Regions from separate parts of the Streptomyces sp. NBC_01429 genome, predicted to be linked through region 3. Evidence: riboswitches for the same ligand, from Rfam matches in the RefSeq annotation. Region 3 holds a riboswitch; each other region holds the start of a gene.
What was found. Region 3 has a riboswitch for cobalamin ahead of OG627_RS34025 (FecCD family ABC transporter permease). Riboswitches for the same ligand answer to the same signal wherever they lie in the genome.

Region 1 (10,066 bases), 5.5 Mb from region 3:
GGCGCGGCCGTCGCGAGCGCCGCGACCATCGCCACGCCCATGAGCAGCAGCGACACACCGAGGGCCTGGACGACGGAGGGCAGTACGGCGCTCCCGGAGATCCAGGAGTGGCCGGCGTCGCCGTGGGCCAGGTCGCCGAGCCACTGCCCGAGCAACCGCAGCGGCCCGGCGCCGAGGCCGAGTTGGTCCCGTACCGCCGCCAGCGCCTCGGGGGTGGGGTCGCGGTCGGCGGAGCGCGCCTTGAGGACGGTCAGCGCGGGATCGGTGCGCGAGAGCCAGGGCAGCAGGCCGATGGCGCACAGCAGCCCGCCCGCGAGCACGGAGCGCCACAGGGCCGTCAGGCCCGGCCGGGATATGCGGGCCCGGGAGGTACGGGACATGGCTCAGCGCCGGGTGCCGGTGGCGACGACGGTGCGCTCGTACGGGTCGAGGAGGACACCGCTCACGGCGGCGGAGACGCCGAGAATGTTGCGCTGGTGGACGAGCGGAACGACCGCGTCCGTGCCCAGGATCCTGGCCTCGGCGGCCATCGCGGCGTCCTGCCGCTTCTCCGGGTCGCCGATGGCGTCGGCGGTGGCGACGGCCTGGTCGACGGTCTTGTCGCAGAGCCGGGCCATGTTGTACGTGCCGTCGCAGGTGTAGTCGCTGGCGAGGACCGAGACGGGGTCGCCGGTGTCGAGCATGGTGTTGCGCGCGCCGACGAACGCGTCGAACTTCCCGGCCAGCGCGTCGCCCTCGATGCGCGAGGACTCCCGTACGGTCAGCGTCACCTTGAAGCCGGCCTTCTCCAGCTGCTGCTGGAGCACCTGCGCGACCTCGGGCAGCTCCGGCCGGTTGTCGTACGTGGCGAGCCGGACGGTGGCGCCGGTGGTCTTCGCGGCGGCGGCGCGTCCGGTGGGCTGTTCGCGCTTGCCCGCCGCCCAGGTCAGCGCGGGGCCGAAGATGCCCTGGCCGGGGTCGGCGTATCCCTCGTAGACGTTCTTGGCGAGGACGGAGGTGTCGATCGCGGCGCGGGCGGCGGCCCGGAGCTTCGGATCGGTGAAGGGGCCGGAAGCGGTGTTGAGGTAGAGGCTGGTGGTGCGGGCGGTGGGGACTTCGCGGCCGGTGCCCTTGGCGAGGGAGGCCGCCTGCGCGAACGGGAGCGCCTCGGCGATGTCCTCCTCACCGGTGCGCAGCGCGTTGGCGCGGGCGGTGCCGTCGGCGATGAACCTGGCGTCGATGCCGGACGCCTGGGCCCGGCCGCCCCAGTAGTCGTCGAAGCGGTCCAGGGCGGCGGAGGTGGAGCCGTTCACCTTGGTGAGGGTGAAGGGTCCGGTGGCGTGGCCGACCGGGTCGGCGGCGCCCTTCTTCCCGTACGCCTGCGGGGACAGCACGGCGAGGCTGGGCCCGGCCAGCCGCAGCGGCAGTACGGGGTCGGGCGTCGCGGTCGTGACCCGCACCCGGCGGTCGCCGGACGCCTCGGCGGTCAGGGAGACCCCGGAGAGCGCGGCGGGCGCGGGGCTCGCCTGGGCGGCGTGGGTGAGGGCGGCGGCGGCAGCGGACGCGGTGACCGGCGTCCCGTCCTGGAAGCGCGCGTCGCGCAGGGTGAACTGCCAGGTGCGGGCGTTCTCCTTGGTCCAGGACTCGGCGAGCGCGGGGGCCGCGGCGCCGTTGCCGTCGAGCTTCGTCAGCCCCTCGGTGACGCCGAGCCGGCTGAGGAGGGTCGCGTCGGCCCCGTACGGGGAGAAGGACTCGGAGGGCGGGAAGGCCAGCGCGACCCGCAGCCGCCTGCCCTCGCCGGAGCCCGCTTTGGGGTCCGCGGAGCCGCCGGAGGCGAAGCAGCCGGAGAGCAGGGGGATGAGCAGCAGGCCGGCGGCCCACCGGCGAGGTCGGACGGAGCGCATGATCCTCGTTCTCTGTTCTCTGCGGGGTCTGTGGGTGACACACCGGCTACGGGACGAACGAACGAGAGATTACATGACAACCGTTTTCATCAGCCGAGCGGTATCTCGAAGTGCACGATGCTCTGACCGCCGCCCGCGATCTCCTCGCGCTCATCACACACCGCCTTGCCCATCGAGCGCCAGAACGCCTCGGCGCCGGGCACCGCCGGATCGGTGTGCAGATAGACCGAGCGGTATCCGCCGTCCGCCACCGCGAAGTCCACCAGTTCACGCACCAGCGCCCGCGCGAGGCCCTGGCGGCGATGGCCGGGGCGGGTGTAGACGCGGCGCAGCTGGGCCGTCTCCCCGGAGGGGTAACGCTCCGCCATCCAGGCCGGGTTGGGGGGATTGACGGGCCCGCGGGAGTCCAGCGCGGCGACGGCGACGACGCCCTCGCTCCCGTCCCCGCCCTCACTCCCACTCCCGCTCTCGTCGAGGGCGACGAGCAGCGTGTGCCGGGGCGAGGCCAGATACGCGCCCGCGAGATCGATGATGTCGGCGTGCCAGCGCGGCACGTACCCGGTACCGAAGTCGCGGTAGACGGTGTCGAGCATGACGGCGCGCGCGGCGTCGAGGTGATCGGGGGTCGCCGTTCGGATGCGATAGCTAGGCACTTGCGCATCATACGCATTAAGCCCCGGCCGCCCGCACGCCGCCTCTGCCGGAGGGCCGCCGCCTCAGCCGGAGGGCGCCGCCCTGACCGTGCCCAGGAAGCGGACATGCGGCCGGCCGTCGGGACCGTCCGGGGTGACGGTCGCGCGTACGCCGTAGACGGCCGCGATGAGCTGCTCGGTGAGGGTCTCCCTGGGGGCGCCGGCGGCCACCACGCGGCCGTGCTGGAGCACGACGACCTGGTCGCAGTACATCGCCGCGAGATTCAGGTCGTGCAGGGCGATGACGGTGGTGACGGGCAGCGCGGCCACGAGGTTCAGCAGGTCGAGCTGGTGCTGGATGTCGAGGTGGTTGGTCGGCTCGTCCAGCAGGAGTTCCCGGGGTTCCTGCGCGAGCGCGCGGGCGATCTGCACGCGCTGGCGCTCGCCGCCCGACAAGGTGTGCCAGGACTGGCCGGCCCGGTCGGTGAGCCCGGTGCGCTCCAGCGCCGTACGCACCGCTTCGTCGTCGCCCGCCGACTCCGGTGTCCAGGCGCGGCGGTGCGGGACGCGGCCGAGGCGTACGACCTCGCGCACGGTCAGCTCGACCTGGGTACCGGCCTGCTGCTCGACGACGGCGACCTGGCGGGCGATCGCCCTGCGGCCGAGTTCGGGGAGCGGGCGGCCGTCGAGGGTGACGACACCGGAGGCGGGCGCCAGGACTCCGGCGAGGATCCGCAGCAGGGTCGACTTGCCGGAGCCGTTCGGCCCGAGCAGCCCCAGCGTGGAGCCTGGCGCGGGCGCGAGGCCGACCCCGTCCAGGACGAGCCGCCCCCCGGCGGTACGGGAGACCCGCTCGGCGCGCAGTCCGGGCGGGGGCGTCGCGCCGGTCATGCCGTCCTCCGGGCGCGGTACAGCACGGCCACGAACGCCGGTACGCCGATCAGGGACGTCACCACTCCCACCGGTACCTCCTGCGGGTCGAGCACGGTACGGGCCAGGGTGTCGACCCACACCAGGAACACGGCCCCGGCCAGGGCCGTCACCGGCAGCAGCCTGCCGTGGTTGGGGCCGACCAGCGCGCGGGCGGCGTGCGGCAGGACGAGACCGACGAAGCCGATCGCCCCCGCCGAGCTGACCAGCGCCGCCGTCAGCAGGGCCGTGACACAGAGCAGCACCAGGCGGGTACGGCCGACGGAGACGCCGAGCGTGGCCGCCGCGTCCTGCCCGAAGGCGAACGCGTCGAGGGTCCTGGCGTATCCGCCGCACACCAGCAGCGCGAGCGCGAGCACGGCGGAGCAGATCCACACATCGTTCCAGCCGGCGCCGCCGAGCGAGCCGAGCAGCCAGAACAGCACGCCGCGCGTGGTCTCCGCGTCGGCGGACGTCATGACGATGAAGGAGGTGAGCGCGGAGAACAGCTGCATGGCCGCGACCCCGGAGAGCACCACCCGGTCCGTCGTCCCGCCGAGCGTGTGGCTGAGCAGCAGCACCATCGCGAACGAGCAGAGCGCGCCCAGGAACGCGCCGCCGGACAGCGACAGGGCGCCGCCGCCCACCCCGAGGACGACGACGAGCACGGCGCCGGTGGAGGCGCCCGAGGAGACACCGAGCACGAACGGGTCGGCGAGCGGATTGCGCAGCAGCGCCTGCATGACCGCCCCGCACACCGCGAGTCCGGCGCCGCACACGGCCGCGAGCAGCGTGCGCGGCAGCCGCAGGTTCCATACGATTCCGTCGCGGATCGGGGTGAGCCGCGACTCGCCCCAGCCGAGGTGAGCGGCCACGACCGACCAGACGTCGCCGACCCGGATCTGCGCCGGGCCGATGGTGATCGCGACGGCGACGGAGGCCACCAGCGCGGCGAGCCCGCCGGCGCACAGGAGCAGCACGCGCGGGCTCCCCGGACCCCACAGGGCGCGCGGCCCGCGGGAGGCGCGTGCGGCGGAGGTCGGTGCGGCGTGCTCCGGTGCGGCGGACTGCGGCGCACCGGGATCCGCGGCCGCTTCCCCCGCCGGATCTCTCGCCGAGTCCCGCTCCGGATCCCGCTCCCGCTGGATCGTCACTTCGCGGGCGCGTACGAGCGCAGCGCAGCGGCGACCTTCTCGACGCCTTCGACCGTGCGGATGGTCGGGTTCATCGCCTGGCCGCTGAGCAGCACGTACCGCTTGTTCCTGACCGCGTCCATCTCCTTGGTGACCGGATTGGACTCCAGGAACTCGATCTTCTTGGCGGCGGTCTCGGCGGACTGCGACTTGCGCGTGAGGTCGCCGATCACCAGGAAGTCGGGGTCGCGGTCGGCCACCGTCTCCCAGTTGATCTGGGGCCACTCGTCCTGGGTGTCGTCGAAGACGTTCTTCGCGCCGACGGCGTTGGTGATGATGCCGGGGGCGCCGCAGCAGCCGCCCATGTACGGGGAGTCGGAGTTGGCGAACCAGTACAGCAGCGTGACCTTCTCGGTCTTCGCCGCGTCCAGCCCCGCCGTCGCCTTCGCCATCCGGGCCTCAAGCGCGGCGACGACCTTCTCGCCGCGCTCCTCGACCCCGAAGACCTCGGCCAGGTCCCGTACCTCGCCGTAGACGCTCTCCATGGCCAGCGGGGTGGAGCGGGCGCCGTCCGTGCCCACGGTCTTGTCGTTCTTGGTGCAGTCGGCGGGCGAGATGTACGTGGGCACGCCCAGCTTCTCGAACTGCGCCCGGGTGGCCACGCCCCCCTTGCCCAGCGTCGACTGGAAGGAGGAGGCGACGAAGTCGGGCTCGGCGTCGAGGACCTTCTCGAAGGAGGGGTTGTTGTCCGCGAGCCGGGGGACCTCGGCGTTGGCCTTCTCCAGCCCCTTCAGCAGCGGGTCGGTCCAGGTCGCGGTCCCGGCCATGCGGTCCGCCAGACCGAGGGAGAGCATGATCTCCGTCGTCCCCTGGTTGAGCGAGACGGCGCGGCGGGGCGGGGCGTCGATCCGTACCCGCTGTCCGCAGTTCTCGACGGTACGGGGATATCCGGCGGCCTCGTCCTCGGCCGTCTTCGCGTCCTGTGCCGTACCGCCTCCCCCGCAGGCCGTCAGGGACAGGGCTCCGGCGAGGAGCAGGGTCGTCAGTGCGGCGGGACGGAGCGGGCGCGCGATCGGCACGGTGGTTCCTCTGCGTTCGAGGGCCCATGCGCGGAGCCCGTTCGTACGGTGCTCCCCCGCCGCCTGAAAGGACGGGGGCGGCCAGCAGGTCTTCGGACTCGGGATCTCCCGGACGTGACGCCTTCCCGGACGGTCGCCGCCCAGTGGCCGATGCCACGCCCGTCACCCTCACCGCTGCGCGTCAGCTCCGGATTTCCACCGGATTCCCTGACCCACGTACATGGGTTCGACTGGCCTCGGCAAGCTATCACAGCCGGAAATCGCCCCTGTCGGCCGTGTTTCCACAGGTGGGCCCCGGTCACCGGCCGCGCTCCCTCGCGCCACCATCCGGCGTCGAGCCGCGCTCAAGTCGCCACCAGCAGCCTTGCACCCGACAGGCTCTGAGGCGAAAGGACGCACAGCGATGTTCCGCATGAACCGAGACAGGACCGGCGCCGGGCGCTGCCGGTCCACGGGGCCGGGCCCCGCCCACGGCCCCGCCCAAGGCCCCGCCCACGACCGCGCGGGAGGCCCGCGTTGAGCAGGCGCGTAGTGATCACCGGTATCGGCGTACGCGCCCCCGGAGGCGCCGGGACGAAGGAGTTCTGGAGCCTGCTGACCGACGGCCGTACCGCCACCCGCGCCATCTCGTTCTTCGACGCCTCGCCCTTCCGGTCCCGGATCGCGGGCGAGGTCGACTTCGACGCGGCGGCGGAGGGGCTCAGCCCCCGGGAGATCCGCCGGATGGACCGCGCCACCCAGTTCGCCGTCGCCTGCACCCGGGAGGCGATCGCCGACAGCGGTCTGGAGCTGGACTCCCTGGACCCGCACCGGATCGGGGTGAGCCTGGGCAGCGCGGTCGCCTCGGCGACCAGTCTGGAGAACGAGTACCTGGTCATGTCGGACGCGGGCCGGGAGTGGCTGGTGGATCCCGGCTATCTCTCGCCGCACATGTTCGACTACCTCAGCCCCGGGGTGATGCCCGCCGAGGTGGCCTGGGCCGCCGGTGCGGAGGGCCCGGTGGCGATGGTCTCCGACGGCTGCACCTCCGGCCTCGACTCCGTCGGCTACGCGGTGCAGCTGATCCGGGAGGGCACCGTCGACACCGTCGTCGCCGGCGCCGCCGACACCCCGATCTCCCCCATCGTGGTCGCCTGCTTCGACGCCATCAAGGCCACCACCCCCCGCAACGACGACCCGGAACACGCCTCCCGGCCGTTCGACGGCTCGCGCAACGGCTTCGTGCTCGCGGAGGGCGCGGCCATGTTCGTGCTGGAGGAGTACGGGGCGGCCCGCGCGCGCGGCGCGCACATCTACGCCGAGGTCGGCGGCTACGCCACCCGGTGCAACGCGTACCACATGACCGGTCTGAAGAAGGACGGCCGCGAGATGGCCGAGGCGATCCGGGTGGCGCTCGACGAGTCCCGCCTGGACCGCGGCGCCATCGACTACATCAACGCGCACGGCTCGGGCACCAAGCAGAACGACCGGCACGAGACCGCCGCCTACAAGCGCAGCCTGGGCGAGCGGGCCCGTGAGGTGCCCATCAGCTCCATCAAGTCGATGGTGGGGCACTCGCTCGGCGCCATCGGCTCGATCGAGATCGCGGCCTCGCTGCTGGCCATCGACGCCAATGTCGTACCGCCCACGGCGAATCTGCGCACGGCCGACCCGGAGTGCGACCTGGACTACGTACCGCTGACCGCGCGCGAGCAGCGGGTGGACACCGTCCTGACGGTGGGCAGCGGCTTCGGCGGTTTCCAGAGCGCGATGGTGCTGCACGATCCGGAGGTGGCGCGATGAGTACGGTGATCACCGGGCTCGCCGTGGCAGCCCCGAACGGGCTGGGCACGGACGCCTACTGGAAGGCCGTGCTGGCCGGGCAGAGCGGGATCGGCGAGCTGGCCCGCTTCGACGCCTCGGGCTACCCGTCCCGGCTGGCCGGGCAGATCCTGGACTTCGAGGCCGGCGAGCTGCTACCCAGCCGGCTGCTGCCGCAGACCGACGTCTCGACCCGGTACGCGCTGGTCGCGGCCGACTGGGCGCTGGCGGACGCCGGGATCGGCCCCGAGACCCTGCCGGACTACGAGATGGGCGTGGTCACCTCCAGCGCGCAGGGCGGCTTCGAGTTCACCCACCGGGAGTTCCACAAGCTCTGGAGCCAGGGCCCCGAATTCGTCAGCGTCTACGAGTCGTTCGCCTGGTTCTACGCCGTCAACACCGGCCAGATCTCCATCCGCAACGGCATGCGCGGACCCGGCGCCGCGCTCGTCGCCGAGCAGGCGGGCGGGCTCGACGCGGTCGGCCACGCCCGGCGCACCGTGCGGCGCGGCACGTCGATGGTGCTCAGCGGCGGGGTGGACTCGGCGTTCGACCCGTGGGGCTGGTCGGCCCAGCTGTCCGGCGGGCTGGTCAGCACCGTCGACGACCCGGCCCGCGCCTATCTGCCGTTCGACACGGCGGCGTCGGGCCATGTGCCGGGCGAGGGCGGCGCGATCGTCATCCTGGAGGACGGCGCCCGGGCGCGCGAGCGCGGTGCGCCGCAGGTGTACGGGGAGGTCGTCGGCTACGCGGCGACATTCGACCCCAGGCCCGGCTCCGGCCGTCCGCCGGGGCTGCGCCGCGCCGCCGAACTTGCCCTGGCCGACGCGGGGTTGCGGCCCTCCGACATCGACGTGGTGTTCGCAGACGGGGCCGGGACACCGGAACTCGACCGGGCCGAGGCCGAGGCGATCCGCGAGATCTTCGGGCCGCACGGCGTGCCGGTCACCGCGCCCAAGGCGCTCACCGGCCGGCTCTCCGCGGGCGGCGGCCCGGTCGACCTGGTCACCGCGCTGCTCTCGATCCGGGACCAGGTGATCCCGGCGACCGGCCACAGCGCCGACGTACCGCCGGAGTACGGCATCGACCTCGTCCGGGGCGAGCCGCGCGGCCGGCCGGTCACGGCCGCGCTGGTCCTGGCGCGCGGTCGCTGGGGCTTCAACTCGGCGGTGGTCGTCACCGGTCCCGAGCAGTGACCGCCCCGCCCCGGCCTCGGTCACCTCAACTTCAACCACCTCAACTTCAACCACTTCCACCACTTCAACGACCTCATCACCTCACAGAAAAGAGCGGGGAACTCTCATGGCGACCATGGACCTCGACGACCTCCGCCGCATCCTGGTGGCCTGCGCGGGCCAGGACGACGGCATCGACCTCACCGGCGACATCCTGGACACCCCTCTTGAGGAGCTGGGTTACGACTCGCTGGCGCTGATGGAGAGCGCGGCCCGGATCAAGCAGGAGTTCGGCGTCGACCTGACGGACGACGACGTGGCCGAGGTCGGCACACCCCGCGCCCTGCTGAGCCTGGTCAACGACACCGCCGTGGCGACGGCCGGCTGACCCGCCGGGCCGTGCGCACCACCACTCAGGGTGAGGGGGCAGGGCCCCTCACCCTCCCTGTTCCGCAAGCGTGTTGAGGAGAACCGCCCCATGACAGCGACCACCCGGCCCGCCGGCACGGCCCGGCCGACGACACACCGCACCGAGCACACCCGTATCGTCTCCGCGCCCGCCCAGGTGCTCTACGACCTGGTGGCCGACGCCACCCGCTGGCCCGCGATCTTCGGCCCGAGCGTTCATCTCGTCCATCTGGAACGCGGCGGGCGCGGCGAGCGCTTCGAGATCTGGGCCCTGGTCAACGGCGAGGTGGCCAACTGGGTCTCCCGGCGGGTCCTGGACCCCGAGCGCCGGTATGTGAGCTTCCGTCAGGAACGCAGCCACCCTCCGGTCGCCGCCATGGGCGGCGGCTGGCTCTTCCGTGAACTGCCGGGCGGGCGTACCGAGGTGGTGCTCCGGCACCGCTTCGCCGCGACCGACGACGACCCGGCGACCGTGGAGGGGCTCCTGCGCGGCCTGGACCGCAACAGCGCCGAGGAGCTGGCCGCGCTGGCCCGGGTGGCCGAGCTGGGCCACCCGGTGGAGGACGTGGTGTTCTCGTTCACCGACCGGGTGCCGCTGGAGGGGCCGGCCGAGGCGGCGTACGACTTCGTGAACCGCGCCGATCTGTGGGCGGAGCGGCTGCCGCACGTGGCCGGGGTCGAGCTGACCGAGACCGTGCCCGGCGTCCAGGAGCTGCGGATGGACACGGTGACGGCCGACGGGTCGGCCCACTCGACGCGTTCGGTGCGGGTGTGCCGGGCGCCGGAGTGGATCGCGTACAAGCAACTGGCCATGCCCCGGCTGCTGTCGGGCCACAGCGGTCTGTGGACCTTCACCGAGGGTCCCGACGGTCCGGTGGCGTCGGCCACGCACACCGTCGTGCTGAATCCGGCGGCGGTGGCGGAGGTGCTGGGCGAGGGCAGCACGCTCGCCGACGCCAGGAACCACATCCGCGACGCGCTGGGGCGCAACAGCCTCGCCACCATGAGTCACGCCGCGTCGCACGCGGCGTCCCGCGCGGCGGATCG
Region 2 (10,066 bases), 7.4 Mb from region 3:
GGCGTCTCCCACATGACCGTACGGCGGGACATCGCCGCGCTGGAGGCACAGGGCCGCGCCGTCTCGGTGACCGGCGGGGTGCGGATCGCCGGCCGGCAGCTGCACCACGAGCCCAGCAGGGTCGACAAGTCGATGATGGACCAGCCCGCCAAGCTGGCCATCACCCGCGAGGCGGGTGAGCTGCTGCGGGACCACACCACCGTCTATCTGGACGCCGGCACCACCTGTCAGGGCCTGGTGCCCCATCTGGTGCGGCTGAAGGGAATGACCGTCGTCACCAACGACTTCACCACCGCCAACGCGCTGATCGGGAACCCTGACATCGAGGTGATCCACACCGGCGGGCGCACCGAGCACGCCAACCGCTCCACCGTGGGCCGGCTGGCGGCGCTGACCCTCCAGCAGCTCGCCCTGGACATGGCCTTCATCTCCACCAGTTCCTGGGACGTCCGGCGCGGGGTGACCACACCGTCGGCGCCCAAGGTGGAGGTGAAGCAGGCGGCGATGAGCAGCGCCTCGCGCTCGGTACTGCTGGCGGGCAGCGCCAAGTACGACACCTTCGGCATGTACCGGGTCGCCGCCCTGACCGCGTTCGACACCGTGATCACCGACGACGCGCTCACCCCGACCGTCCAAGAGGCGCTGCTCGCCGGGGGCGTCGAGCTGAAAGTGGCCCGCACCGAGGGCGAGCGGGAACGGGCCTGAGAGGGAGCGCCAAGGCGCGAGGCGCTCGGGGAGCCGCCGCCTGAACGGTGCCAGGCGGCCCGTTCCGGAGGCGTCCAGAGCCTTGCCGACCCGGCGGGAGGCGCCCTATCCTCCGATTAGAAAGCGCTTTCCACTCTCGATGCCCCATGACGTGTCATGGTCATGACAGTCTCACGTCAGAGGTGTCGCACTCGGTTCGAAACGGTTGAGGAGAGACGATATGAGCAGACGAGTCGCACCACGATTCCGCGCGGCGCTGGTCACGGTGGCCCTCGCGGCCACGTCCGGTGCGGCGGTGTCGGTACCCCCGGCGTCGGCCGCGGTCGGCGGTGTCACCGGCTACGCGACCCAGAACGGGGGGACCACCGGCGGGGCCGGCGGGCAGACCGTACGGGCCACCACAGGGACCGCGATCCATCAGGCCCTGTGCGGCCGGGCCAGCAGCAGCACCCCGATCACCATCGAGGTCGAGGGGACCATCAACCACGGCAACACCAGCAAGGTGTCGGGCGGGAGCTGCAACACGGCCGCCGGTCTGATCGAGCTCAAGGAGATCAGCAACGTCACGATCTTAGGCGTCGGCAGCGGTGCCGTCTTCGATCAACTGGGCATCCACATCAGGGAGTCCAGCAACATCATCATCCAGAACGTGACCGTGCGGAACGTCAAGAAGTCCGGCTCGCCCACCTCCAACGGGGGTGACGCCATCGGCATGGAGCGGAACGTCCGCAACATCTGGGTCGATCACACCACCCTGGAGGCGTCGGGCGGCGAGTCGGAGGGGTTCGACGGCCTCTTCGACATGAAGGACAACACCCAGTACGTGACGCTGTCCTACAGCGTCCTGCGCAACTCCGGCCGCGGCGGGCTCGTCGGCTCCAGTGAGAGCGAGCTGTCGAACAGCTTCATCACGTACCACCACAACCGGTACGAGAACATCGACTCCCGCACGCCCTTGCTGCGGGGCGGCGTCGCCCACATGTACAACAACCACTACGTGAAGCTCAACAAGTCCGGCATCAACTCCCGGGCCGGGGCCCGGGCCAAGGTGGACAACAACTACTTCGAGGACTCCAAGGACGTCCTGGGCACCTTCTACACCGACACGGTCGGTTACTGGCAGGTCGGCGGCAACACGTTCGACAACGTCACCTGGTCCAGCCCCACCAGCGAGAACAAGCCCGCCGGGCCCGACCCACAGTCCAACACCACCGTCAGCATCCCGTACTCCTACAGCCTCGACGGGACGGCCTGCGTACCGAGCATCGTGAACCGGACCGCGGGCGCGGGCAAGGGGCTTCAGGTGTCGGACGGTACCTGCTAGAGCACCAGGCAGCGTTCGTTCTGCGACTGGGATGGTCAGCCCGGTGCGGGGTCCGTGCGGCGTGCGGTGTGCGCGGGCCCCCGCGCCGTGGTGAACCAGAACAGGGCCGCGCACAGGAAGGCCGCCGCCGCGAAGACCAGCGATTGGGGGACGGAGTCGTGCCGCGCACCGGCGACGAGCGCGCCGGCCGCCGACACCGCCAGGGAGACCGCAGGCAGCGCACAAGGGCGCCGCGTGACGACCGATGCGTCGCCCGATGCGTCGCCCGGTGCGTCGCCCGGTCCGTCGCCCGGTGGCAGCAGCCGGGCCGCGAGGCCGTAGCAGGCGCAGGCCAGCAGTGTGGAACCCAGTACGTCGCTCGGGCGATGGTGGTAGGTGGCCAGGACGGCGCCGGCGGTGACGGCGAGCCACAGCATCCCGGCCGCCGTGGCGTAGGGGCGGACGCGGGGAGAAGCGACGAGGACGGCGCCGAGGGCCAGCGCGGCGGGGATGGCCGCGTGTCCGCTGGGGAAGCTCGACTCGATGAGTGACTCCCTCGCACCCACCAGATCGGGGCGGGGCAGGATCATCCTGGCGACTTCCTTGCCGCCCATCGTGCCCACGACGATCCCGATCGCCGCGCACCCTCGCCACCAGCACCTGCGCACCAGAGTGACGGCGACGATGACCGCGACGCCCACGAGCAGGGTGGACATCGCGGTGTGCTCCAGCGGCGGCATGGCCGATGAACCGTAGGCCGCCCCCGACCAGCCGTAGATCCACGCCGGTTTGGCGCCGTACCCGCCGAACAGGGCGTTCTCCGCCCGCTGCCCGAACGGGGTACGGACAGCGATCAGGTAGACCGCCAGGAACCCCAGGAGGCACAGCGGAGCCGAGACGCGTAGCCGTGGCCTCCGCGCGGGACCGGGTTCGGACGTGGTGCCGTGGACCTGGCCGGGGCCCGGGTGCGTGGACAGGTTGGAGGGATCTCGCCGAGTCATCGCGTTCTCTGTCTTCGTGGGGGCAGCGGCTTGGTGGGGGGCGGCGCGGTCACGCGCCGCTCCGTGCGGGGGGGGCTGTTGCTACCGGAGGAGGGCCCGGCTCTGCCGACGCTGGGCGGCGATCGCCAGGACCGGGAGCGGGGCGATCAGGAGGAGAAGGACGACCAGGTCCGGCAGGGAGTTCACGAACCCGTTCGGCCGGATGACGATCGCCTGTGTGCGGATGAACGCGAACACCGCGACGGGGATCAGCCACCGGTAGTCGCCGGTGGCGGCCGTCGCCACCCACGCCGCGATCAGCGCGACGACTTCGACGGCGAACAGGCCGCGCTGGAAGGCCGGACTGATGGAGATGACGTGCAGGCCCCCGGCCACGATCATGGCGAGCACGACGGGGACCAGCCAGCGGTACGAGTGGCGCCGCAGCCGGCCGGGACGGCAGACCGCCAGCACCGCGCACGCGGCGCACAACGTGCCCGACAGCACCAGGTCACGGGCCGTGATCGGGGCGCCCAGACCGTAGTAGCCCAGGCCCGCCTTGCCCTCGTCGCCGAAGAGCGTACCGCTGTTGAACGTGGCACCGGCGTAGATCATCACTGCCGCGACCGGCAGGGCGATCCACGGCCTGCCGCGCAGCAGGGCGATCAGGCAGACCAGCGGAAGCAGCCCGTAGGGCAGGAGCCGGGTCCCCGTGGGGCCTTCCGCCCACGGGTACCACCCGGAGAAGTGGAAGGCGATGGCGTGCCGGCCGGGATCGATGCGCAGTGCCCAGTGCCACACGTCCTGTAGGTACGGCACCAGCGCCAGCGCGGCGAGGACGAGAGCGGTCAGATGGACGCCGTCCAGCCACCACGGCCGGGCCGTGTCGTCGGCGACGGCACGGGCACGGACCTGCACCCCGGACCGCGCCAAGGCGACGAACTCCCGCGGCGGGGGCCAGGAGCGGCCGGGATACGCCTCGGCCAGGCAGGCCAGCAGCTCCTCTCCGTGCCGGGAACGGTAGGGCGCGGGGTAGGCCGCGAGCAGCAGACGGTTCATGCCGGCGCCGCTCCGACATCCCGCGCGCGTCCGATGACGACGGCCGCCGCCTGCCGCATCCGCTGCGCCTCCCGGCCGAGTACCGCGGTGCCGTCCTCGGTGAGCCGGTAGTAGCGCCGCGCCCGCCCGGCCACGATCTCCTCATGGTCGGCGGCCACCAGCCCGGCCCGCTCCATCCGGTCCAGCGCGCCGTAGAGGGTGCCGACAGCGATCCGGAGCCGCCCGTCGGTGGCCTGCTCGGCGGCTTTGATGATGCCGTAACCGTGCAACGGCCCGTCCATGAGCGCGGCGAGGATGAAGTACTGCGGTTCCGTCAAGGACGGGTTCCGTCGTGTCATGCGTCGAGCATATATCGACCGCCGATATATATCCCACGACCCCGGGTGATCACCCCGGCAGCGTCTCCATCGCCCGGGCGGACCGGCTAATTCCCGGCGCTCGCCCTCGCGTACATCTCCGGGTCATGGGCGCAGATGATCGCCAGATCGGGCTCCGCGCGTCGCTGGAGTTCGGCGAGACGGGCGTGGTTGTCACGCACTCTGCCCAGGTCGAAGGCGATGAAGGATTCCATGGCCCGCAGGGCGACGGGGATGCGGGAGCGGCCGTCGACCGTCGCGGAGTGGTAGAAGGCGTCACCGGCGTGCAGCAGCCAGCGGGGGCCGGTGTCGACCGCGACGCACGCGTGTCCACGGGTGTGGCCGGGCAGCGAGACGAGGACGATCCCGGGAGCGATGGAGTCGAGTTCCCTGGCCGCAGCGAATCCTCGCCATTTCTCCCCGTCGGGGCTGTGTTCGACGATCCTCGGGCCGTGCGCCCACTGCGCCGAGCTGTAGCGCATGCGTTCTCGCCGGGACGGCGCGATCATGGACCCGAGCGCCTCGGCGGCGGTGACATGTATGCGCGCGCGGGGGAAGTCGGAGAGCCCTCCTATGTGGTCGGCGTCGAAGTGCGTGACGACGATGTGCCGGACGTCGTCCCGGCTGAAGCCGAGCCGTTCCACCTGACGGGCGGCGGTCTCCTCCACGCGGAGCACCGGCCGGATCACGTGCCGCGAAGCCCCCAGGCGCCGCTTGGGGTCGGCGATGTCCTCCAGGCCGAAGCCGGAGTCGACGAGGACCAGGCCGTTGTCGGTTTCGAGCAGAAGGACGTGGCACACCAGGTGGGCGGTGGGCAGCAGCATGGTGCCGCAGTTGAGGTGGTGAACCTTCACGGACGGGTGTCCTTTCGCCGTACCTCTGGGGGGAGTTGGACCCACAGCCCCGGTCCGGCCTGCCCCGGTCCGGAACGTGAACACGATCGCGTCGGTCACCCTACGGTGACCCCGCCGCGAACCGGAACGCGGAGTCGCCCGGGCGTGAACGCGGCGGGCCCCGGGTCCGAACACGGAGCCCCCCGGAACTCCGGGGCGTCACCATACCGTCACTTCGCGTGACCCGGGTCGCGTCCCGGGATGCGGGCAGGAGTGTGCGCCCGCCTCTTCTCGCTCTAAGGTGGACGTGCAGCTGGTTCGCCCCGTCCGCCAGGCGGGGTGTCGTAAGAGGGAACCCGGTGGGAATCCGGGACTGCCCCGCAGCGGTGAGTGGGAACGACCGCCGTCATACAAGCACTGGATCCGACCGGGTCCGGGAAGCGACGGCCAGTAGGTGTCTCGTGATCCACACGAGACGGGCCCGCGAGTCCGAAGACCTGCCCGTTGCCCGCACGCGACCGATCGCGCGCGGACATCCCGGTGACCTCGTGGGCGGGTCGGCGTACATATCGAGCGGCACGCGCGACGGCACAGCGTCGTGGGCCGCCCGGTCGGTCGTCCCTTCGCGTCCTCGGTCCCGTCCCCGGGATACCAGGACACATCTCGCGAAGGAGAGTTCCGTGACAGCGAAGCCCGCAGCCGCGGCAGCACGAGCCACCGTGTACGGCTACCCCCGCCAGGGTCGGAACCGTGAGCTGAAGAAGGCCATCGAGGGCTACTGGAAGGGCCGGGTCGGCGCCGACGCCCTCCGGGAGACCGCGGCGGACCTCCGCCGTTCGAACTGGCGGCAGCTGGCCGACGCCGGAATCCATGAAGTGCCGTCCGGTGATTTCTCGTACTACGACCATGTCCTGGACACCAGCGTCATGGTCGGCGCTGTCCCCGAGCGGCACCGCGCGGCGGTCGAGGCCGACGCGCTGGACGGCTACTTCGCGATGGCCCGGGGTACCCAGGACATCGCCCCGCTGGAAATGACGAAGTGGTTCGACACGAACTACCACTACCTGGTGCCCGAGCTGGGCCCCGACACCGTCTTCACCGCCGACTCCGCCAAGCAGGTCGCCGAGTTCACGGAAGCCCTCGCGCTCGGCCACACCGCCCGCCCGGTCCTCGTCGGCCCCGTCACCTACCTGCTGCTGGCCAAGCCCGCCCCGGGCGTCGCGGCCGACTTCGAGCCGCTGACCCTGCTGGACCGGCTGCTGCCGGTGTACGCGGAGGTGCTCGCCGATCTGCGGGCGGCCGGCGCCGAGTGGGTCCAGCTCGACGAACCCGCGCTGGTCCAGGACCGTACCCCGGCCGAACTGAACGCGACCGCCCGCGCCTACCGCGACCTGGGCGCGGCCACCGACCGGCCGAAGCTGCTGGTCGCCTCGTACTTCGGGCGGCTCGGCGAGGCGCTGACCGTACTGGCCAAGGCCCCGGTCGAAGGACTGGCCCTCGACTTCACCGAATCGGGCGCCGCCAACCTCGAAGACCTCGCGGCGGCCGGCGGACTGCCCGGCAAGCGGCTGGTCGCGGGCGTCGTCAACGGACGCAACATCTGGATCAACGACTACGAGAAGTCCCTCGCCACTCTCGGCACGCTGCTCGGCCTCGCCGACCGCGTGGACGTCTCCACGTCCTGCTCGCTCCTGCACGTACCGCTGGACGCCTCCGCCGAACGCGACATCGACCCGCGGATCGCCCGGTGGCTCGCCTTCGCCCGGCAGAAGACGCACGAGATCGCCGTCCTGGCGCGCGGTCTCGGCCAGGGCACCGGCACCATCCAGGCCGAACTCGCGGCGAACCGCGCCGACCTGGTCTCCCGGGCCGGGTCCGCGCTGACCCACGATCCCGGGGTACGTGCCCGTACCGCCGCCATCACCGACGCGGACGGCCGGCGGTCGCAGCCGTACGCCGAACGGACCGCCGCCCAGCGCGCGCACCTCGGCCTCCCGCCGCTGCCGACGACGACCATCGGTTCGTTCCCGCAGACCACCGAACTGCGCACGGCACGGGCCGACCTGCGGGCCGGGCGGATCGATGTCGCCGGGTACGAGGAGCGGATCAAGGACGAGATCCGGGAGGTGCTCTCCTTCCAGGAGAAGGCCGGGATCGACGTCCTGGTCCACGGCGAGCCCGAACGCAACGACATGGTGCAGTACTTCGCCGAACAGCTCACCGGCTACCTCGCCACCCGGCACGGCTGGGTCCAGTCCTACGGCACCCGCTACGTCCGGCCCCCGGTGCTGGCCGGGGACATCTCCCGCCCCGAGCCGATGACGGTGCGCTGGACGACCTACGCGCAGTCGCTGACCGAGCGCCCCGTCAAGGGCATGCTGACCGGCCCCGTCACCATGCTCGCCTGGTCCTTCGTCCGCGACGACCAGCCGCTCGGCGACACCGCGCGCCAGGTCGCGCTCGCCCTGCGCGACGAGGTCGACGACCTGGAGGCGGCCGGCACCTCGGTCATCCAGGTCGACGAACCGGCCCTGCGCGAAACACTGCCGCTGCGCGCCGCCGACCACGCCGCCTACCTGGCCTGGGCGACCGAGTCGTTCCGGCTGACCACCGGTGGCGTACGGCCGGACACCCAGATCCACACGCACATGTGCTACGCGGAGTTCGGGGACATCGTCCAGGCCATCGACGACCTCGACGCCGACGTCATCAGCCTGGAGGCGGCCCGCTCCCACATGCAGGTCGCCCGCGAACTGGCCGAGCACGGCTACCCGCGCGAGGCCGGGCCCGGTGTCTACGACATCCACTCCCCGCGCGTCCCGAGCGCCGAGGAGGCCGCGGCCCTCCTGCGCAAGGGACTGGAGGCCATCCCCGCCGAGCGGCTGTGGGTCAATCCGGACTGCGGTCTGAAGACCCGCGGCTGGCCCGAGACGCGGGCCTCCCTGGAGAACCTCGTCACCGCCGCCCGTGAAATCCGGGCCGAGCTGGCGACCGAGAACTCCTGATCCCGGTGGGCACGTCGGCCGGACAGCTCGCCGTGTCCGGCCGACGTGCCCCGAGCGGCATCGGACCAACGGCCCGCCGCGGTCGGATCGGGAGTCGGAGTCGTCAGTCGTCAGTCGTCAGTCGTCAGTCGTCAGTCGGACAAGGGGAATGCGGTGCACATGACCGGTCAGCAGGGACGAGGCTCGGTGGAGGGACTGCCGGTCTGGGACCGCTGCGCGGTCATGGGCGTGGTCAACGTGACTCCGGACTCCTTCTCGGACGGCGGCCGCTGCTTCGACGCGGCGGCCGCGATCGAGCACGGTCTGGACCTCGTGGCCGAGGGAGCCGATCTGGTCGACGTCGGCGGCGAGTCGACACGTCCGGGCGCGACCCGGGTCGACGAGGACGAGGAGCTGCGGCGCGTCCTTCCCGTCGTACGGGGCCTGGCGGCCGAGGGCGTCGTCGTCTCCGTCGACACCATGCGCGCCGCCGTCGCCGCACGGGCGGTCGCGGCGGGCGCGGTCCTCGTCAACGACGTCAGCGGCGGACTCGCCGACCCCGCCATGGTCCCCGTCGTGGCGGCCGCCGGTATCCCCTTCGTGGTCATGCACTGGCGCGGCTTCAGCCATGGGACGAACGGCCGCGCGGTGTACGCGGACGTGGTGGGCGAGGTCGTGGCGGAGCTTCGCTCCCGTATCGACGCCGTGGTGGGCGCGGGGATCGCGCCGGAGAGACTCGTGGTCGACCCCGGTCTCGGTTTCGCCAAACGGGCCGAGCACGACCTGCGCCTGATGAGCAGCATGAGTGAACTGCGTTGCCTGGGACGCCCCGTGCTGATCGCGGCCTCCCGGAAGAGGTTCCTCGGCCACCTTCTGACCGAGGACCGGAACACCCCGCCCCCGGCCCGTGAGCGGGACGCCGCCACCGCAGCCGTCTCGGCGATAGCCGCGTACCGGGGAGCCTGGGCCGTACGCGTCCATGAGGTCCGGGCGACGGCGGACGCGGTACGGGTCGCACGGGCCTGTGAGGGACCGGCAGGACGAACATGAGGAGACCAGCACCATGACCACCCGGCTACGCCACCTGCTGGTCATCGGCATCGGCGCCGGTGACCCCGACCATGTGACGCTGGCCGCCGTGAAGGCCATGCGCAGGGCCGATGTCTTCTTCGTACTCGGCAAGGGCAGGGAGAAGTCCGACCTGACGCGGTTGCGGCGGGACATCCTCGACGAGCACGTGCCCGGTCCGTACCGCGTCGTCGAGGCCGAGGATCCCTGGCGCGACCGTGCGCAGGGCGAACGGGCCGGATACACCGCCGCGGTGCACGACTGGCGCCGCCGGCGCGCCGACGTCTGCGAACGGCTGATCCGCGAGGAGCTGGCTCCGGGACAGTGCGGGGCGTTCCTGGTGTGGGGCGACCCCTCGCTGTACGACAGCACGCTCGGCATCCTCGAAGACATCGGGGCCCGCGGCGGGGTGGCGTTCGACCACGAGGTGATCCCCGGCATCAGCAGTGTCTCCGCGCTGGCCGCGCGGCACCGTATCGGCCTCAACCGGGTCGGCCGGCCCGTCCACATCACCCCGGGACGGCGGCTCGCCGAGAGCCTTCCGAACGACGACGGCGACATCGTCGTCATGCTCGACGCACACGAGACGTTCCGCCACTTCACCGGCGCGGACACCTGGATCTACTGGGGCGCCTACATCGGGACCCCGGACGAGATCCTGATCTCCGGGCCGCTGGACGACGTCGCCGAACGGATCGGGCGGGCGCGCGCCGAAGCGCGCGCCCGGCACGGCTGGATCATGGACACCTATCTGCTGCGGATCCATCCGGACGCGCCG
Region 3 (10,066 bases):
TCGTCCCCCTCGTCCTGGCGCTCGGCTTCGAGGTCGCGATCATCCCCTCGCTGCTGGCCGGAGTGATCTACGCGCTCGTGACGACGACCCGGCCGCGCGACATGAACCGCCGGCTGCTGCGCACTTTGTACGGCGGCTTCGAGGTGGCCGCCGCGCCCATCACGCTGTTCGTGGCGATCGGCATCCTGCTCGCCGCGGTCAGACTCCCCGGCGCCGTGGACGCGCTCGAACCCCTCGTCACGAAGGTCAGCCCGCAGAACCCGGTGGTGTTCGTCGTGGTCTTCACGGCGCTGGTGCCGCTGTGCCTGTACCGCGGACCGCTCAACGTGTACGGCCTCGGCGCCGGTATCGCGGGCGTCCTCATCGCGGCTGGCATCTACCCGGCCGTCGCCGTCCTCGGCATCACCGCGTCCTACAACCAGGTGTTCGGCGTCGCCGACCCGACCAGCACCCAGACGGTGTGGAGCGCGCAGTACGCGGGAGTCGGCCCCCAGCAAGTGATGGCGCGCACCCTGCCCTACGTCTGGTTCGTCGCCCTGGGCGGTTTCTGCGTCACCGCCGCCACCGCCCTCTGACCTCCGGCACAGTCACCTCCATGTACGGGACGGAGCATCCCATGCACCAGCCGCACCAGCCCAGCCGCCGCATCCTCCTCAAGTCGGCCGCCATGACCACGGCGGCGCTCGCCGTCGGCTCGGCGGCCTCCCCGGCCCTGGCCGACAGCCCGGCCGCCGCTCCCGGCGGATTCCCCGACTACCGTTACGTCAAGACCCTTCTGAAGCCCAGTCAGCTCAAGTACAACCCCACCGGCGAGATCATCTTCCCGTGCATCCGGGGAACCGCGGGGCGGCTGTCCGCCCCGCTGGGCCGCTACTACCTCTACTACGCGCCGCACGACGCGCCCGGCGGTATCTGTCTGGCCTACGGGGACCACATCGAGGGGCCCTTCACCGAGTACCCGCACAACCCGGTCGTCGCCAACGTCTGGCAGCCGCACTACTCCGTGAGCCACGTCTCCTCCCCGCACGTCATGTGGAACGAGAGCGCCAAGGAGATGTGGCTCTACTTCCACGGCGAGAACACCACGACGCGGCTGGCCCGGTCCAAGGACGGCATCACCTTCACCTACGACAAGACGGTCCTCTCCACGTCCATGCTGCCCGCCGGCACCACCGAGACCTCGTACGCCCGGGTCTTCCCGTACGAACTGCCCGCGAAGAACGCCCACTTCGTGATGCTGTTCATGCTGAACAACACCACCAACCACCGGGACATCCACTGGGGCTGGTCGGCGGACGGCCGGAACTGGACCTTCGACCAGAAGGCCCTCGTCAGCCACAACGACGTCTCCGCCGTCAACGTCGGCGGTCCGCACCTGCTGACCCGCGGCGGCAGCGCCTTCGTCGTCTACAACAAGGACAAGGAGAGCGGCGGCGACATCATGATCACCGAGGTCGGGGCGGACTTCACGCTCCGCCGCCACCTCGGCCGCTTCTACGACTCCTCGGCCGGCGCCCCCGACAACGGCCGCAGCGCCGCACCCAGCTTCGGCACCGAGGGAGGCGTGCCCTACATGGTCTACGAGTCCGGTGAACGCCTTCAGGGCAGCATCGCGGTCGCCCGGGGCTGACCGTCCCGCGGGTTACGACATCACATCGCCCTCACCACGCCGGACGGCCCGGTGACGTGGGCCCCGCCCGTACCCGGCGGGGCCCACCCCGAGGCCGCTCCCACCGCGGACAACCCCGGGATCCGCACGGATCACCGCCACGACTTCACACGCCGCCAGAGGCACGGCGACGCACCTCGCCTAACCTGTGTGAAATGACGTTGGCTCAATCTTTCGGTCCACTCGTCGGCAGACAGGACGAGATCCGGCGCGTCGACGCGCTGACCGGCGCCGCCCGTGCGGGCCGGGGCGGGGTGCTGGTCCTGCGGGGTGAGGCGGGCATCGGCAAGAGCGCGCTGCTGGACCACGCCGGACGGACGGCCGCCGGGTTCCGGATCGTCCGGTCGTTCGGGTCGGAGTACGAGACGGAGCTGCCGTTCGCCGCCCTGCACCAGCTCTGCGCGCCGGTGCTGGGACATCTCCCCGAACTGCCCGCCCAGCACCGCGAGGCACTCCAGGTCGCCTTCGGCCTGTCCACGGGCGCCCCCGACATGTTCCGCATCGGTCTGGCGACCCTGGAACTGCTGGCGTCCGCGGCCCGCGAACGCCCGCTGCTGTGCCTGATCGATGACGCCCAATGGCTGGATACGGCTTCGTCGAAGGCGTTGGCCTTCCTCGCCCGGCGCGTCTCCTCCGAACCGGTCGCCGTGGTCTTCGCGGTCCGGCCGAACGGCGAGCCGGGCGAACTGGACGAACTGCCCGGCCTGTCCGTCGGCGGGCTGAGCGACGCCGACGCGCGGACGCTGCTGGCGGCGAAGAGCCATGCGACCCTCGACGACCAGGTGCGGCAGCGCATCATGGCCGAGGCACGCGGAAACCCCCTGGCACTGCTCGAACTGCCCAGGGCCGGTGGGTTCGCGCCGCCGGACACGTCCTCGGTGCCGACCCGGATCGAGCGAGGTTTCCAGGCCAGGCTGCGCGATCTGCCCGCAGACGCACGGCTGTTGCTGACGATCGCGAGCGCGGACCCCACCGGCGACCCGGGTCTCCTGTGGCCCGCCGCGACGCGCCTGCACATGGACGTGACGACGACCAGCACCGCGGCGACCGAGACCGGGCTCGTCGACTTCTCCACGCGCGTCCGCTTCTGCCACCCCCTGGCCCGCTCCGCGGTCTACCGGGCCGCCGAGCCGGCTCAGCGCCGTACCGCTCATCGCGTACTGGGCGAGGTCACCGATCCGGTCGTGGACCCGGACCGGCGCGCCTGGCACCGCGCCCAGGCCGGCACCGGCCCCGACGACGAAGTCGCCGCCGAGCTTGAGCGGTCCGCGGCCCGCGCCCAGTCGCGCGGGGGAGTGGTGGCCGCTGCGGCCTTCATCGAACGCGCGGCGGCCCTGTCGCTCGACGCCGCCCGGCGGACCGAACGGACACTCGCGGCCGTGGAGGCCCATCTCGACGCGGGCACCACCGACACGGCGGCGGAACTTCTGACGACGGTCGAGAACACGGCACTGGACGAACTCCAGCACGCCAGGGTGGATCTGCTGCGGGGCCGGATCGCCTTCGTACGGCACACCGATGTCAACGGACCGATGTTCATGCTGCGAGCCGCGCAGCGACTCGCGGTGTCCGACCCGGACCAGTCACGCGAATGGTTCCTGGACGCGCTCGAAATGAGCCTGGTCGTCGGACGGGCCAGCGGTGTGATGGACAGTGTGCTGACCGCCGCGCGGGCCGCGGCGCCGGAATCGCGCTCCCCGGACGTCCTGGACGCGCTGACGCTGCTGAGCACGGAGGGGCACCGGGCCGCCGCGCCCCTGCTGAGGAACATACTCGACGGCGGTGACAGCCCCCTGTGGACTCGGCGGCCCGCGCTCGCCGTCATGCTCGCCTGCGAACTGTGGGACCCGCACGCCCATGAGGCCGTCGTCGACTCGCTGATGAAGACGGGCCGTGCGTCGGGTTCGCCGCTCGTGCTGCGCCTCGGCCTCGCCCAGCAGACGTCCTGCGCCGTGCTGAGCGGTGACCTCGGGCAGGCGATGGCGGCGATCACCGAGGAGGCGGCGATCGCCGACGCGATCGGCGGGCCCCCGGTGACGTACCACCGGCTGCAACTGGCCGCGATGCGCGGCCGCCGCGAGGAGGCGATGGAACTGTTCGCATCGGTCCTCACAGCGGCCGGCGCGCGCGGCCCGGGACAACTGATCGCCAACACCCACTGGGCGGCGGCCGTGCTGCACAACGGCTTGGCCGACTACCCGGCCGCACTGGCCGCGGCCCGGCAGGCCACCGCGCACGGCGACCTCTTCCTCACCGGGATATCCCTGCCCGAGCTGGTGGAGGCGGCCGTCCGGTGCGGCGAGCCCGCGGCCGCCGCCACCGCCCTGGAATCCCTGACCGAACGCACCGAAGCCGGCGGGACCGTCTCGGGCCTGGGGATCGCGGCGTACGCGCGAGGGCTGGTGACCGGCGTCGAGGACCACTACCGGGAAGCCGTCGACCTCCTGGACAAGAGCCCCCTGCTTCCCTACCGGGGCAGAGCCCATCTGCTGTACGGGGAGTGGCTGCGGCGCGAAGGCCGCAGGCGCGACTGCCGCCGCTACCTGCGCACCGCCCACGAACTGCTGTCGGAGGCCGGGATCGAGGCGTTCGCCCGCCGGGCCGCCGACGAGCTGCGCGCCACCGGCGAGAAAGCCCGCAGCCGGTCCGGGCACACCTACGACCAACTCACCACTCAGGAGGTGTACATCGCCCGGCTGGTCGCCACCGGCGCGACGTCCAACGAGGTCGCCGCCCGGCTGTTCCTCAGCCCGCGCACCATAGACGCCCATCTGCGCAACATATTCCGCAAGCTCGGCATCACCTCCCGCAGACAGCTCAGGAACCGGCCCGACCTCGGCGTCTGACGGATGTCGCCACCGGGCGGTACGGGATCAGGTGTCGCTGGTGTTCAGGTGGGCGAGCGCGGTGATGATGCGGTCGGCGATGTCCTCCGGCCAGGGGAACGCGTGGGCCAGGGTGCGCTGGTGGGCGAGTCCGTGCAGGCCCAGCCAGAGTGCGACCGTGTCGGCGGAGGGGTCGGTGCTGGTGGATTGGCCGGCGTCGACGCAGCCGCCGAGGACGCCGGCGAGGAGCCGCATGGTCTCGTCGCCGAGTGTGGCCAGATCCTGCTTGGTCAGGGAATTGTCGCCCAGGTCCGGCATCCAGAGCCCGCCGAACATCGTGCGGTAGCGCTCGGGGTGGAGCCGGGCGAATTCGAGATAGGCGTGGCACACGGCGTACAGGCGTCGCCGCGGGTCGTCGTCGGTCCTGTCCAGCGCCGCGCGCACGCTGTTCTCCAGCGCGGTGAACTCCTGGCGCACGACGGCGAGCATGATGGCCGGCTGGTCGGGGAAGTGCGGGTAGATCGACGGCGCGGCGATCCCGACCCTGCGGGCGACCGACCGCAGGGTGATGGCGCGTTCGTCGCCGCCCTCGTCGAGGAGTTCCACCGCGGCGGCGACGATGTCGTCGCGCAGGCGGCCGCCCTCGCCGCGGCGGTTGCGCGCGCGGGCCGGTCCGCGTGCGGCCGATGCGGCTGATCCGGTGTGTTCCATGCTGTCACCTTACATAGTGAAGTTTAGCGCGGAGGTCCCCCTCCTCCCGGAGGGGCGACAACCCGTACCCGCTAAGCTGCAGACGCCCCGTGGGGGAAGTCCGGTCGAATTCCGGCGCTGACCCGCAACGGTAGGCGGAGCCGTCTCATGGCTTCGCAAGCCCGATTACCCGCGGTGGTGATGGCTCCTGTCAATTCGCCGTGGACTGCGAGAGGCGCTGCGCAGGGCGCTCCCGCGTCCGGGCCGCTCCTTCGTTCGCGCAGGTGCACGGCCCGAGGCGAAAGCGGTCCGCCCGTGGTCACGCCCCTCGAACACATACCTGCCGCGCCCTCGCGTACGGCCCGCGCCGGTGGCGGGCCCGCCCCTCCCCGGCGTGTGCCCCTGCCGCTGTTGCTGATCACCCTGGGTGTCCTGCTTCCGCTCTCCCTCGTCTGCGGCGCCGGACTCGGGGCCTCGGGGCTCTCCTGGGGAGCGGTGTCGCGCTACCTGTGGGCCGGTCTGACGGGAGGGGCCATCGCCCCCGACGAAGTCCCCGGGTACACCATCGTCTGGGAACTGCGCTTTCCGCGAGCCGTGCTCGCCGCTGTCGTCGGGGCCGGTCTCTCGGCCGTCGGCGTCGCGGTGCAGGCCATGGTCCGCAACGCCCTGGCCGACCCGTTCGTCCTCGGCATCTCCTCCGGCGCGGCAGTCGGCGCGAACGCCGTACTCATCTTCGGAGCCTTCGGCGCGCTCGGTGTCTGGGCGCTGTCCACGGCGGCCTTCCTCTCCGCACTGCTCGCGATGATGCTCGTGTACGCGATCGCCCGTACCGCTCGCGGCCTGACCCCGCTGAGACTGGTCCTGACGGGCACGGCGATGTACTACGGTTTCTCGGCCGTCACGACGTTCATGGTCTTCGCCGCCGAGCGGGGCGAGGCCGCCCGCTCCGCGATGATGTGGATGCTCGGCAGCCTCGGGGGCACCACATGGTCCTCCGTGCCGATCGCCGCGGGCGCCGTGCTCGGTGGCCTCGCCCACCTCGGGTGGTCGGCGCGTCGCCTCAACGCCCTGGCGATGGGCGACGAGACCGCCGCCGCCCTGGGGGTGGACGCGGGAAGGCTGCGCAAGGAACTCTTCCTGGTCTCCGCCGCGGTCACGGGAGCGCTGGTCGCGGTGAGCGGCGCGATCGGCTTCGTCGGCCTGATGGTCCCGCACGGCGTACGGATGCTGGTCGGCGCTGATCACCGCCGGCTGCTGGCCGTCGCACCGCTCGCGGGGGCCGTCCTGTTGATCTGGGTGGACATCCTCTCGCGCGTGGTACTGGCGCCGGCCGAACTGCCGGTGGGGGTGCTGACCGCGATGATCGGCGTGCCGTGCTTCGTCCTGCTGATGCGCCGCCGCTCCTACACCTTCGGGGGCGCGTGATGCGGATCGACATCGATGAGCTGACGGTCGAGATCGCCGGTGCGCGTCTGGTGGAGGACATCACTCTGCGGGCCGGCGACGGCCGGCTCGTCGGCCTGGTGGGGCCCAACGGCAGCGGGAAGTCGACCCTGTTGCGCTGCGTCTACCGGGCCCTGCGCCCCTCCGCCGGAACCGTCCGGATCGGTGGTGAGGACCTGCACGCCATGAGCCCGCGCGAAAGCGCCCGCCGGCTGGCCGCGCTTCCCCAGGAGGCGACGTACGAGTTCGATTTCACCGTCGCCGAGATCGTGGCGATGGGGAGGATGCCGCACCAGCGATCGGTGGCACGCGCGACCGAGGAGGACCGGCGGACGTGTGAGGCGGCGCTCGCGGAGGTAGGGGCCGGTCATCTGGCCGACCGTGGCTTCCTGACCCTCTCCGGCGGCGAGAAGCAGCGGGTCCTGATCGCCCGCGCCATGGCCCAGCAGCCACAGGTGCTCGTACTCGACGAGCCCACCAACCACCTGGACATCGCCCAGCAGTTGGAGGTGCTGGCTCTGGTGCGCGGCAGTGGGCTGACCGTGCTCACCGCGCTGCACGACCTCAACCTCGCCGCGCTCCACTGCGACCTCCTCCATGTCATCGACAACGGCCGGATCGTCGCGTCCGGCGCGCCGCACGACGTTCTCACGGCCGAGCTGCTGGCCGAGGTCTTCGGCGTACGCGCGCACCGGGTGCCGCACCCGGAGACCGGAGTGGTGCAACTGCTCTTCGACCGTCTCCTCCCTGACCGTTCCCCCTCCTGAAGGAGCCCCCGTCACCATGCCCAACCTGGTACGTCCCCTCGCACTCGGCCTCGCACTCACCGCCACTGTGGTCCTCAGCGGCTGCGGCGCGGAGGTCACCCCGAGGGACGGAAACGACAAAGAGAGCGCGAGCGCGGCCGGGGACCACTATCCGGTGACCGTCGAGAACTGCGGTGAGAAGAAGACCTACGACAAGGCCCCGCGGCGCGTGGTCACCAACGACGTCGGCATAACCGAGATCATGTTCGCTCTCGGGCTCGAAGACCATATGGCGGGCTATGTGATGCCCGACAACAAGGGCGATCTGACGTCTGTCCCCTGGAAGGGCGGCTACAAGAAGACCACCTGGCTGTCCAAGGACAGGATCAACAAGGAACTGGTCCTCGACGCCCGCGCCGATCTGGTCTTCGCGGGCTGGAACTACGGCTTCAACGAGGGCGACGGATTCACCCCGGCAGAGCTGGAGAAGGTGGGCGTCGACTCGTACCTGCTGAGCGAGTCGTGCCGCAACGGGCAGGGCAAGGCACGGGGTGTGATGGCGCCGCTCGAAGCGCTCTACACCGATCTGCGGAACCTGGGGAGGATATTCGACGTCGAGAAGCGCGCCGGAACCCTCGTCGCGCGGTTCCGGAAGCAGGTGGCCGAAGCACAGGCGGGTGCGCTGAAGGGAGCCGACCGGCCGCGGGTGTTCCTGTACGACGACGGCCGGGACAAGCCGTTCACCTCCGGTGCCTACGCCGGACCGCACGACATCATCACCAGGGCGGGCGGCGATCACGTCATGAAGGACCTCAAGGACAGCTGGACGACGGTGGGCTGGGAGACGGTCGTCGCGCGTGACCCCGAGGTGATCGTCATCAACAACTACGGGGACACCAGCGCGGACCAGAAGCGGAAGTTCCTGAAGTCCTATCCTCCGCTGGCCAACGTCTCGGCCATCAAGAACGACCGGATCGTCGTCCTCGACTACGTGGATCTCGTCGAAAGCCCGCGTAATCCCGCGGCTGTTGCGTCACTCGCGGCAGCCCTGAGGAACTCGAACGGCTGCGCGTTGCGGTGCCCGGAGAGCTGATCATCGGCGGCCTCGGACAGGTGGCCGCGGGGGCTGCCGGGCGGTCAGCCGGTGGTCGCCCGGGGGGAGCGGTGCTGATCCACGATCCCCTCGACGATTCTCATCAGACGGTCCCCTGCCTGATCGATGCTTCCGTTCTGGGTGCTGACCTGCGCGCCTTCAAGTACGAAGGTGATCTCGGCCGCGGCCTGTTCGGGGTCGGGCAGGCCGGCCTCGGCGCACATGCCGACCAGTCTGCGGGTCTGCTTGGCCTTGTGGTTCTCGATCACCTGCCGCGCGGGATGGGAGCGGTCGGGCAGCTCGGCGAGGGAGTTGATGAACGGGCAGCCCCGGTGTGAGATCGCCGGCAATCCCTCGGCGATGAAGCGGGCCATGGCCAGGATCTGTTCCCTGGGCCGGCCCGGGTACGCGGCCTCGACCCGGTCGAAGGCCGCCTGATAGTCGGCGGCGACGATCCGCAGCCACTCCGCCACCAGAGCGTCCTTGGTTTCGAAGTGCCGGTAGATCGCCATTTTGGTGGTCTCGGCCTTCTCGGCGATCGCCTGGACGCCCACGCGACGGATCCCCTCGCTCTGGAAGAGCTCCTCCGCCGCGTCGAGGATGCGCTCACGCGGCGGCAGCTTCGCCACCCTGCTCGGCCTTCTGGTGGTCGATGCCATGACTGCTCCGTGACGTCCGGTCGGTGGTGGGGCCCCTCGCTTCCTCTACGGTACCAGTCCGTGCCATGCGATACCGTTGGGTATCGTTAGGTACTCAACGGTACCGTTCTTTGCGTTGGGAGTGACAGTGAAAGTCAGCGAATACGTGCGCTTCGACGCGGTCGGGCTCGCCGAGCTGGTGGCACAGGGCGAGGTGACCCCCGCCGAACTGGAAGCGGCCGCACGCGAGGCCGCGCAGGCGGTCAATCCGCAGATCAACGCCATCGTGGAGACATGGCCGGCCGACGACGGGCCCCACCCCGGCGGCACACCGCTGGCCGGGGTCCCCTTCCTGATCAAGGACCTCGGAGTCGCCATGGCCGGGCGGCGGGTGGAGCTGGGCAGCCGCCTCGCGGCCGGCAATGTCGCCGGCGCCGACTCCTCCCTGATGCGGCGCTTCCGCCGCGCCGGCCTCGTGACGTTCGGGCGTACCGCGACACCGGAGATGGCCTACAGCATCACGACGGAACCAGTGCTGTACGGCGCGACCCGCAACCCGTGGGACCTGGAGCGGAGCGCGGGCGGATCCAGCGGGGGCGCGGGCGCGGCCGTCGCCGCCGGGGTGGTCCCGATCGCACACGCCACCGACGCCGCCGGCTCGATCCGTATACCCGCCGCCTATAACGGTCTCTTCGGGCTGAAGCCCACGCGCGGCCGGGTCTCCATGGGCCCCGACGTCGACGAGATCTTCAACGGCCTGGCCGTGCAGGGCAGCGTCAGCCGCACAGTGCGCGACAGCGCGGCACTGCTCGACCAGATCCGCGGCCCGGAACCGGGTGACCCCTACTTCGCCCAGCAGCCGTCCCGGCCGTACGCGGAGGAAGTCACCCGCCACCCGGGCTCGCTGCGGATCGGTGTCCTCACCCACGCCTGGGGCGGACGCCGCACCACCACACCGGTGG

Region 1: it holds a riboswitch for cobalamin, as region 3 does, so the genes downstream of both, OG627_RS09710 (ABC transporter substrate-binding protein) here and OG627_RS34025 (FecCD family ABC transporter permease) in region 3, are expected to answer to the same signal.
Region 2: it holds a riboswitch for cobalamin, as region 3 does, so the genes downstream of both, metE (5-methyltetrahydropteroyltriglutamate--homocysteine S-methyltransferase) here and OG627_RS34025 (FecCD family ABC transporter permease) in region 3, are expected to answer to the same signal.

The regions. Positions count from the first base shown of each region.
Region 1 covers NZ_CP109599.1:2,337,412-2,347,477, forward strand. Annotated here, with positions in the region: gene OG627_RS09685 (ABC transporter permease subunit) at 1-380, opposite strand, end outside; gene OG627_RS09690 (ABC transporter substrate-binding protein) at 384-1,883, opposite strand; gene OG627_RS09695 (GNAT family N-acetyltransferase) at 1,973-2,536, opposite strand; gene OG627_RS09700 (ABC transporter ATP-binding protein) at 2,600-3,406, opposite strand; gene OG627_RS09705 (FecCD family ABC transporter permease) at 3,403-4,428, opposite strand; gene OG627_RS09710 (ABC transporter substrate-binding protein) at 4,575-5,636, opposite strand; cobalamin riboswitch at 5,703-5,886, opposite strand; gene OG627_RS09715 (beta-ketoacyl-[acyl-carrier-protein] synthase family protein) at 6,153-7,418, shown strand; gene OG627_RS09720 (ketosynthase chain-length factor) at 7,415-8,632, shown strand; gene OG627_RS09725 (acyl carrier protein) at 8,739-8,999, shown strand; gene OG627_RS09730 (aromatase/cyclase) at 9,090-10,066, shown strand, end outside.
Region 2 covers NZ_CP109599.1:457,024-467,089, forward strand. Annotated here, with positions in the region: gene OG627_RS02085 (DeoR/GlpR family DNA-binding transcription regulator) at 1-705, shown strand, start outside; partial or broken gene OG627_RS02090 (pectate lyase family protein) at 926-2,026, shown strand; gene OG627_RS02095 (phosphatase PAP2 family protein) at 2,065-3,009, opposite strand; gene OG627_RS02100 (hypothetical protein) at 3,091-4,047, opposite strand; gene OG627_RS02105 (PadR family transcriptional regulator) at 4,044-4,385, opposite strand; gene OG627_RS02110 (MBL fold metallo-hydrolase) at 4,472-5,257, opposite strand; cobalamin riboswitch at 5,534-5,755, shown strand; gene metE (5-methyltetrahydropteroyltriglutamate--homocysteine S-methyltransferase) at 5,917-8,241, shown strand; gene folP (dihydropteroate synthase) at 8,401-9,270, shown strand; gene cobF (precorrin-6A synthase (deacetylating)) at 9,284-10,066, shown strand, end outside.
Region 3 covers NZ_CP109599.1:7,820,189-7,830,254, forward strand. Annotated here, with positions in the region: gene OG627_RS34005 (TRAP transporter large permease subunit) at 1-575, shown strand, start outside; gene OG627_RS34010 (hypothetical protein) at 617-1,630, shown strand; gene OG627_RS34015 (ATP-binding protein) at 1,825-4,515, shown strand; gene OG627_RS34020 (TetR/AcrR family transcriptional regulator) at 4,543-5,205, opposite strand; cobalamin riboswitch at 5,221-5,396, shown strand; gene OG627_RS34025 (FecCD family ABC transporter permease) at 5,521-6,609, shown strand; gene OG627_RS34030 (ABC transporter ATP-binding protein) at 6,609-7,394, shown strand; gene OG627_RS34035 (ABC transporter substrate-binding protein) at 7,411-8,466, shown strand; gene OG627_RS34040 (TetR/AcrR family transcriptional regulator) at 8,511-9,125, opposite strand; gene OG627_RS34045 (amidase) at 9,253-10,066, shown strand, end outside.